One region of the Gilliamella sp. X-57 genome, then DNA from elsewhere that is predicted to be linked to it. Evidence: riboswitches for the same ligand, from Rfam matches in the RefSeq annotation. Region 1 holds a riboswitch; the other holds the start of a gene.

Region 1 (4,209 bases):
GCGTGATATTGCTATGCGCTTTAATGCACTTTATGGCGATATATTTACTGTTCCTGAGCCATTTATTGCCAAAGTGGGCGCCCGCGTTATGTCACTGCAAGAGCCAACTAAAAAAATGTCTAAATCAGATGAAAACCGCAATAATGTGATTGGATTACTCGAAAATCCTAAAGATATTGAGAAAAAAATCAAACGTGCGATGACCGATTCTGACGAACCGCCAGTGGTACGTTACGACATAAAAAATAAAGCTGGTGTTTCAAACCTACTTGATATTTTAACTGGCGTGACAGGTAAACCGATTGCCGAGCTTGAAAAAGAATTTGAAGGCAAAATGTATGGCCATCTCAAAACCGAAGTTGCAACGCAAGTCATCGATATGCTAACTACTTTACAAGCCAAGTATCATCAGTACCGGGATGACGAAAGTTATCTGTTTTCAATCATGCAAGAAGGTGCCGAAAAAGCACGTTCAAAGGCCGAACCAACTTTGAAAAAAGTCTATGATGCAATCGGTTTTGTATAATTGCCAAATCAATAATTGATTATTACTAAAAATAAAACAGTATGCAATGGCTTTAATAGACTAAATAAATTGGCAACAATTAAAGCCATTTAACTATACAGGTTAGTTATGAAGATTATTATTCTTGGTGCCGGACAAACAGGTAGTGCGCTTGCTGAATATCTCGTTACCGAAAAACAAAACGATGTTACTGTGGTTGATGAAAACCATGACAAATTACAATCTCTACAAGAACGTTTCGATTTACAGGTGATTTGTGGGAAATCATCCTATCCTCAAGTATTAGAAAATGCCGGTGCTGAATCAGCGGATATGCTTGTCGCTGTAACGAATTCTGACGAAGTCAATATGATGGCCTGCCAAATTGGTCATGTTATGTTTAAAATCCCACAAAAGGTCGCACGCATTCGAGCGCCTGAATACAATGACGAAAATTACCCGCTGTTCAATAAAGATTGTATTAATATCGATCATATCATTGCCCCAGAAAACCTTATCACTAATCATATTAGTCAATTAGTACAATATCCTGGTTCGCTACAATTTGCGTCTTTTTATCATAATCGTGTCTGTTTAGTGGCTGTGACTGCCTATTATGGCGGTGCGTTAGTTGGCAGTGAATTATCTGGACTTAAAGAGCATTTACCACATGTTGAAGCTCGTGTCGTGGCAATTTATCGTAAAAATCGCTTTATCCGCCCGCTTGGTTCCACCCTTATTGAAGCCGGTGATATGGTCTACTTTATAACCCCACCCGTCAATATCAAAGCGGTGACCAGTGAGTTACAACGGTTAGAAAAGCCCTATAAACGTATCATTATTAGTGGTGGTGGTGGCGTGGCTGTCGCTTTAGCAAAACGTTTAGAAAATGACTATCACGTCAAATTAATTGAGCGAAATGCTGAGCGAGCCGAATTAATCGCTGAGCAACTCGTTAATACAACAGTATTACATGGTGAATCATCAGATCAAGAATTACTTTCACAAGAACAAGTCGAACTTACTGATCTGTTTATTGCTGTTACCAATGATGATGAATCCAATATCATGTCCTCCATGCTTGCTAAAAGGATGGGAGCTAAAAAAGTGATTGTATTGATTCAACGCCAAGCCTATCTTGAACTGATTAATGATAGTGTGATTGATATTGCAATTTCCCCACAGCACGCTACGATTTCAGAGCTGTTAAGTCATGTAAGACAAACAGGCGTTGTTAAAGTCGTATCATTAAGACAAGGTGAATCCGAAATTGTCGAAATTGTTGCCACTGGTCGTAGTGAAACATCAAAACTCGTTGGCAAAAATATTAATGGCTTAAAACTGCCTTCTGGTGCAACCATTGGAGCTGTAGTGCGCGGTGAAGATGTCATTATCGTTAATACCGATTTAATGATAGAAGACAATGATCATCTAATCATATTTTTGCCAGATAGAAAGGCAATTACGGACATTGAAAAATTATTACAATAACTTGTTAAAAATAGATCATCAGTCCATAATAATTAAATAAATTTCGACTCGGGGTGTTTTTTGTTTCAACAAAAAACTGAGATTTTACCCGTTGAACCTGATCTGGATTATGCCAGCGTAGGGAAGTCTAAGCCATAAATTCACTAAATTGGTCAATTCTTCCCAACATATATAAAATATAAGGAGGGGAGAAATATGCCAGCAGTCAAGTCATTCAAAACCAACCAAGCAACTGCTTTTATCCATCACATTAAACAACAACGCCCACTCGTGCATTGCATAACCAATGATGTAGTCCAAAATTTCACCGCCAATGTACTACTTGCTATTGGTGCATCACCGGCAATGGTTATTGCCGAGCAAGAAGTTGCGGCATTTGTTACCATTGCCGATAGTTTACTGATTAATATTGGCACCATTCACAGCAGCATAGCCACAAGTATGTTATTAGCAGCAGCTAAAGCTCAGCAAACACAAACCCCATGGGTACTCGATCCTGTCGCTGTAGGACCTGCGCTTAATTATCGTACTGAATTTGCATATCAATTATTGTCGTTAAAACCAACGGTAATTCGTGGTAATGCCTCAGAAATATTAGCGCTAAACGGTCAAAACTCATCGGCAAAAGGACCTGACGGTCAAGACTCAACCCAATCAGCTTTAACCGCTGCCCAAGAGCTTGCGCAAAAATATCAAACTATCGTTGCAATGACAGGAGATATCGATTACATCACCGATGGCAACATCATCTATAGCATAATAGGTGGTGATATAGCGTTAACAAAAGTGACTGGAACAGGATGTTCGTTATCCGCCATGGTAGCAGCCTTTATAGCCAATTCGCCTGACATTTTATCTGCTACCGCCTCGGCATGTTTTATGATGAAAAAGGCCGCTGAACTTGCCAATAAACAGCAAGGATTAGGCACCTTTGCAGTATCTCTATTAGATCAACTCTCACTATTTAACCCATCGCTTTAATAAGGATAGAAGATGAAAAAACAACTGGATTTAACCCTTTATTTAGTGCTCGATCCACTACTCTGTGGTGGTATTAGTGGTATGGTCAATACAACAAAAATTGCTGTCAAAAACGGCGTAACCGCTATACAGTTAAGATCAGAAAAAGAACTGGCAGGTAAAGATTGGTATCAAGCAGCATTAGCATTGAAAGAAACACTAAGTGATACGCCTGTCCCACTATTTATAAATGATCATGTGGATATTGCTTTAGCAGTTAATGCCGATGGCGTACATATTGGACAAAGTGATTTGCCAGCTGATGTCACTCGCCAACTTATTGGCACAGACAAATGGTTAGGGTTTTCAGTATCTAACCGCCAACAACTTGATACTACTCCTTGGCAACTGGTTGATTATATTGGTATTGGTCCTATCTTTCCAACAACAACCAAAAAAGATGCAACGGCAGCACTGGGAATCGAACAGTTAACCAAGTTAGTAGTACTAAAGCAGCGCCCTGCGGTTGCTATTGGAGGCATTGATGAAAACAATGTAACTAATGTTATCCAAACAGGTATTGACGGTGTTGCGGTGATTTCGGCTATATGTGGCAAAAAAGATATTCAACAAGCAACGTTATCGCTTATTAATAAAATCAAGCAGGTTAAATAGGAAATACTATTATGACAACAATTGCATTGACCATTGCAGGATCTGATCCTAGCGGTGGTGCAGGTATTCAAGCCGATTTAAAAACCTTTTCTGTACTTGGCGCCTATGGCATGTCGGTCATCACGGCCCTAACGGCACAGAGCACACAAGGGGTTGATGCGGTATTAGCGATCTCGCCCGAATTTATTGAAGCCCAATTTAATACGCTTTATCAAGATATTCAAATTGATAGCGTAAAAATGGGAATGCTCATGAATAAAGAAATAGTCACAACCGTCCACCACCTGCTAAAAACCAATCCAATCCCGATCATCGTCTTAGACACCGTCATGGTCGCCAAAGGGGGACATTCGCTACTAAAACCTGACGCCATCACAGCCATTCGTGAACTTTTACTCCCCCTAGCGACCATCATCACTCCCAATCTACCAGAAGCCGCTGCACTACTTGATTGTGACGAAGCAAAAAACGAAGATGATATGCAAAAGCAAGGGCATGAATTACTCAAGTTAGGCTGTAAAGCGGTATTAATGAAAGGAGGACATTTGCCCAGCAATGAAAGCCCTGATTATTTAATC
Region 2 (4,209 bases), on a different contig from region 1:
TCACCTAACGATAATATGGCTGAAAAAGCAAAGCTCTGAATGATTAATTTTTTTAGCGCTTTGTATTCGATCAAATAAAAATGCAACAAACCATCAATATTTAGTGATTGACTTAATTGCCAGTAACGTGATGTCACATCATACATTGGCGCTGCAAGATTTTTTAATAAAAAGGGCAATGCCATAAAACCATTACACAACATAATTAAGCCACACACAAGCACAGAACTATACGCGTACGGAAATAACATTAAAAACATACCTGACGCTAGTGCCATACTTGGAATAATTAAAATCAGCGATCCAACCAACATTAATCGATTGCTCCACTGTGTTTGCTGATTAATCAATAGGCGGCTGTTGGTATAAAGTAATAATAAAGCAAGTAGCATAGCAATCATTGCCGATCCCAAAGCAATTAATACCGAAAACATAACAGCATGTTGAAAAGTGGCCGTTAAAAATGACCACTTAAAAAAATAAATCCCTTCAATAAGTATCGTAATGATGGGTAAAACAATAAATAGCCCACCAATAACAATAATTACCATACTCAACAACACTAAGTGAAACGAAACTGGCACACAATAATTTTGCCTAACGTAGTTCACACTAAGTCTTTTATTATAATTTGTTTTTTGCATCAATCGCATAAAACTAACGCAACAAACTAACTGCAAACAGGCTAAAAATACAGCTTGCATCAAATCAAACTCACGAATAGATTGATAAATAGCCACTTCAATTGTGGAATATTTTGGTCCACCTCCAAGCGTTAATACTATGGCAAAACTTGAAAAACAAAGCATAAAAATAAGCGATGCCATCGGGAACAATTGCCGACGTAGTAGTGGCCATTCAACCAATTTAAAATAAGTAAAACTCGAAAAATTTAACTGCGTCGCTAACTGTTTGTGTGCGACAGGTACGTTATTTAACGTTTGGTAAAATAAACAACAAGCATACGGAAAATTAAGAAACACATGCGCAAGTAATATACCTTTCAAGCCATAAATAGAGGTAATAAATGGCAATCCCAAATAATCGAAAACCTCAGCCAATAAGCCATGTTTCCCATAAACAGACAGCAGCCCCGTTACAACAACGAGTGTGGGTAAAATAAAGGTAACAGGCATTATGCGTAACAATAACCGTTTACCCCAAAAATTAACCATTGATAAAGCTTTCGCCATTACTATTGCCGATAAAATAGATAATAATGTCGATAGCGTTGCTTGAAATACTGTTATCCAAATCAAATGCATTAAATAACTATCAAAATAGACAGTTAAATTATTAGACTCGATAGCGACCAAGCAAAGTGCACATAGCGCTGTGCCTAATACAATTAAGATGAAGCTTGCAGCGCTAAAACCAGGAAGTAATGTTCTTAATTTCAACATTAGGCTAAATAAAACTACTTACTAATAGTGGATTTCCATTCACGTACCCACGCTTTTTGATTCTGTTCAACTTGCTTGGCATCAAACTCAAGCGCTTTATTGACTGGCTTAATTTGCTGAAAAGCTTCGGGTAATGGAATGTTAATAATCGGATACATGAAATTTTTTTCAGCAAATTGGCGCTGTACCTCAGGAGTTAATAAATATCGCAAAAATGAACGTGCAAGCTCTGGTTGCTGACTGTACTTAGTGATGCCCGCAACTTCGACTTGGCGGTAATGGCCTTCATCAAAAATAGCCGCAGCATAACGATGATCATTATCATTCATAATATGCGCAACAGGTGAAGTGCTATAACTAAGCACAAAATCGGCCTCACCTTTCAAAAATAAACCATAAGATTCGCTCCAACCTTTGGTCACAGTCACAGTATTGTTAGCTATTTTTTGCCAAGCAGATGCTGCATCATTACCGTATATCTTCTTCACCCAAAATAATAAACCTAACCCTGGGGTGCTGGTTCTTGGATCTTCATAAATAATATTCCAGTTGGCTTGATTATCAACTAGCTCGTGCATACTCCGTGGTGGATGATTGATTTTTTGTTGATTATAAATAAATGCAAAATAGCCAAAATCATAAGGCATAAAATCATTATCCCACCAATCGGTATTTAAATTATTAGGCTTGCTAATTTGATGAGGAATAACAATACCCGCCTGTTTGGCTTGATCTAAAAGGTTATTGTCTAACCCTAAGATCACATCGGCATTGGTTCTATCGCCCTCAAGGCGAATTCGATTTAAAACCGCTACGCCATCGCCTAATGCAACAATTTCAAGTTGGCAATCGCACTGCGCTTCAAACCCCTTTTCAATCTCTTGCCCAGGCCCCCACTCTGAAATAAAAGAGTTATAACTATAAACCGTTAAGGTAGGCTTTACATCAGCAGCATTTGCCATGAAAGGAATAGAAAAGACCAAAAATAATAACAATTTTTTACAAAACATTTTGCCTCCAAAATAGCCAAAAAAGACAAAAGGTTTGAGCAAGTACAATAACTCAAATCCCTCCGCTGGCATGATCCAGTTCAGGTTCGACGGGTTACGTTAGTCTATCTAACATTCTCAGCCCTACTGGGCACCCCGTTGAGAACATGGGCTAGTGTAGTGGTTGGAATAAGGATTGTAAACAACTGTAAATAACGAAAATGATAAAGATCGGTAATAGCCTAAAAAAAACCATCCATTAGTTTATTGATTTTATATTATTTTTTTGTTCTCAAACAACCAATCACCTTACCATTCTAAATGCTTAAAAACAAACCAGTATAAATTTGCTTCTAAATCTATCAATAATTTGAGCTCAATTGCCTGTTATCGGCTCTGGTAATGATTACCCTTGATGACGGCGTAGCCCCGACGACACCATTACAATCATCTTCATCTAGAGCTTTATTACGACAAACCCCATTGCTGAGGTCTTTTACTTGCGGAAGTCGATAGTCTAAATCATCACACCAATCGGTATGGGTAGGAGTCCCATCAACTCCTACCATTACCGAGGTGCTACGGATCAAGAACCACTTCTGTAATACAAATCCATATGTTACGACTTCATTACCCTATCTATCTCTACCCACTAACTCGAATGTCTGTGGTAAATTTGGCTTATAAATTAGATCTGAATAAGTTAGATGGTGGCTGTGCCGAACGTCATAGTCATCGTCGTTTGGTTTAGGACCAGTTAAGGTAACTCGCGCCACATCTTCTGAACCATCAAGCCAACTATCCCAATAACTACTGGTTGTTTTCCTTGTCACAGTAGCGGTGATCCCCTCATGCGTAACTAGCTCCCATGTCAATTCAATTGGATCAATCCCCTCTATGTCTAAATCAAAATATAATCCATTAGCTCCCGTGGTCGGAAAATTGAGGGCGTATGATTCAGGGTTGACTGATTGCGTAAAAAATCCTTTGTTTGGATGCAATATGTCAGCAGGTCCAACTTGTGTATTTTTGCCGTAATTCAGGTTAGGTCTGACAAATTTGATAATAGGTGATGGTGGTAATATTATTGCATCACTACGATTAACCACTCGGACATTTTTACTGGTTAATGCCTGCAAATTCCATTAATACGGCAATAATAACAGAATCAACGCCAATAGGATTTTTGAGAATGATTTCAATAATAATTTGAGGGATAACTTCGAGGATATAAACGAGTAAAGTGTAAAAACTGGTCTTAAACCGCCTACACGGAGGTGAAGCCAATATACTATAATCCCATTTCGCAAAAGGCAAATAGGATTTTTGTTTTACAAACCCCTTTTTTATAGCTTGCTTTTAATTTATTGTTTTTATTTATTTTTATTTATTTTTATTTATTGATAAAAAAAGGGTTAGCTGGATTTTAGATTTTTTAGTAATGCGTAAATTTAACCACTAAGAAATAGTTGAGTAGAATTTTGACTTTATTGTTTTTAATCCAACTTATCAAAACTCATTATAAACCAATATATAAAAATTAATTGTGCACTTCTAACTAATCTTGACCCCAGCAGGAATCGAACCTGCAACTAGCCCTTAGGAGGGGCTTGTTATATCCATTTAACTATGAGGTCATTGGAGTACTTATTCTAATAAATTTGAAAAGATAATGCCATTTAAATAACGAAAAATTTTCTATTTTTAGTAATCATGATACAATCGCATCATCTTTAACCTTATTACTTTTAATCAAAGATACTATGAAAAAACGAATAGTTGGTATGATGTTTTCGGTAATGGCGCTCACAGGTTGC

Evidence for each region. Region 1 has a riboswitch for thiamine pyrophosphate ahead of thiM (hydroxyethylthiazole kinase). Riboswitches for the same ligand answer to the same signal wherever they lie in the genome.
Region 2: it holds a riboswitch for thiamine pyrophosphate, as region 1 does, so the genes downstream of both, thiB (thiamine ABC transporter substrate binding subunit) here and thiM (hydroxyethylthiazole kinase) in region 1, are expected to answer to the same signal.

What each region holds. Positions count from the first base shown of each region.
Region 1 covers NZ_JBXSQI010000002.1:55,995-60,203, reverse strand. The annotation lists gene trpS (tryptophan--tRNA ligase) at 1-526, shown strand, start outside; gene trkA (Trk system potassium transporter TrkA) at 635-1,996, shown strand; TPP riboswitch at 2,036-2,137, shown strand; gene thiM (hydroxyethylthiazole kinase) at 2,192-2,977, shown strand; gene thiE (thiamine phosphate synthase) at 2,990-3,631, shown strand; gene thiD (bifunctional hydroxymethylpyrimidine kinase/phosphomethylpyrimidine kinase) at 3,643-4,209, shown strand, end outside.
Region 2 covers NZ_JBXSQI010000022.1:33,661-37,869, reverse strand. The annotation lists gene thiP (thiamine/thiamine pyrophosphate ABC transporter permease) at 1-1,403, opposite strand, end outside; gene thiB (thiamine ABC transporter substrate binding subunit) at 1,418-2,413, opposite strand; TPP riboswitch at 2,453-2,561, opposite strand; gene ACYIAL_RS10490 (hypothetical protein) at 2,755-2,961, opposite strand; gene ACYIAL_RS10485 (hypothetical protein) at 3,028-3,531, opposite strand; tRNA gene ACYIAL_RS10480 (tRNA-Arg) at 3,958-4,029, opposite strand; gene ACYIAL_RS10475 (MlaA family lipoprotein) at 4,156-4,209, shown strand, end outside.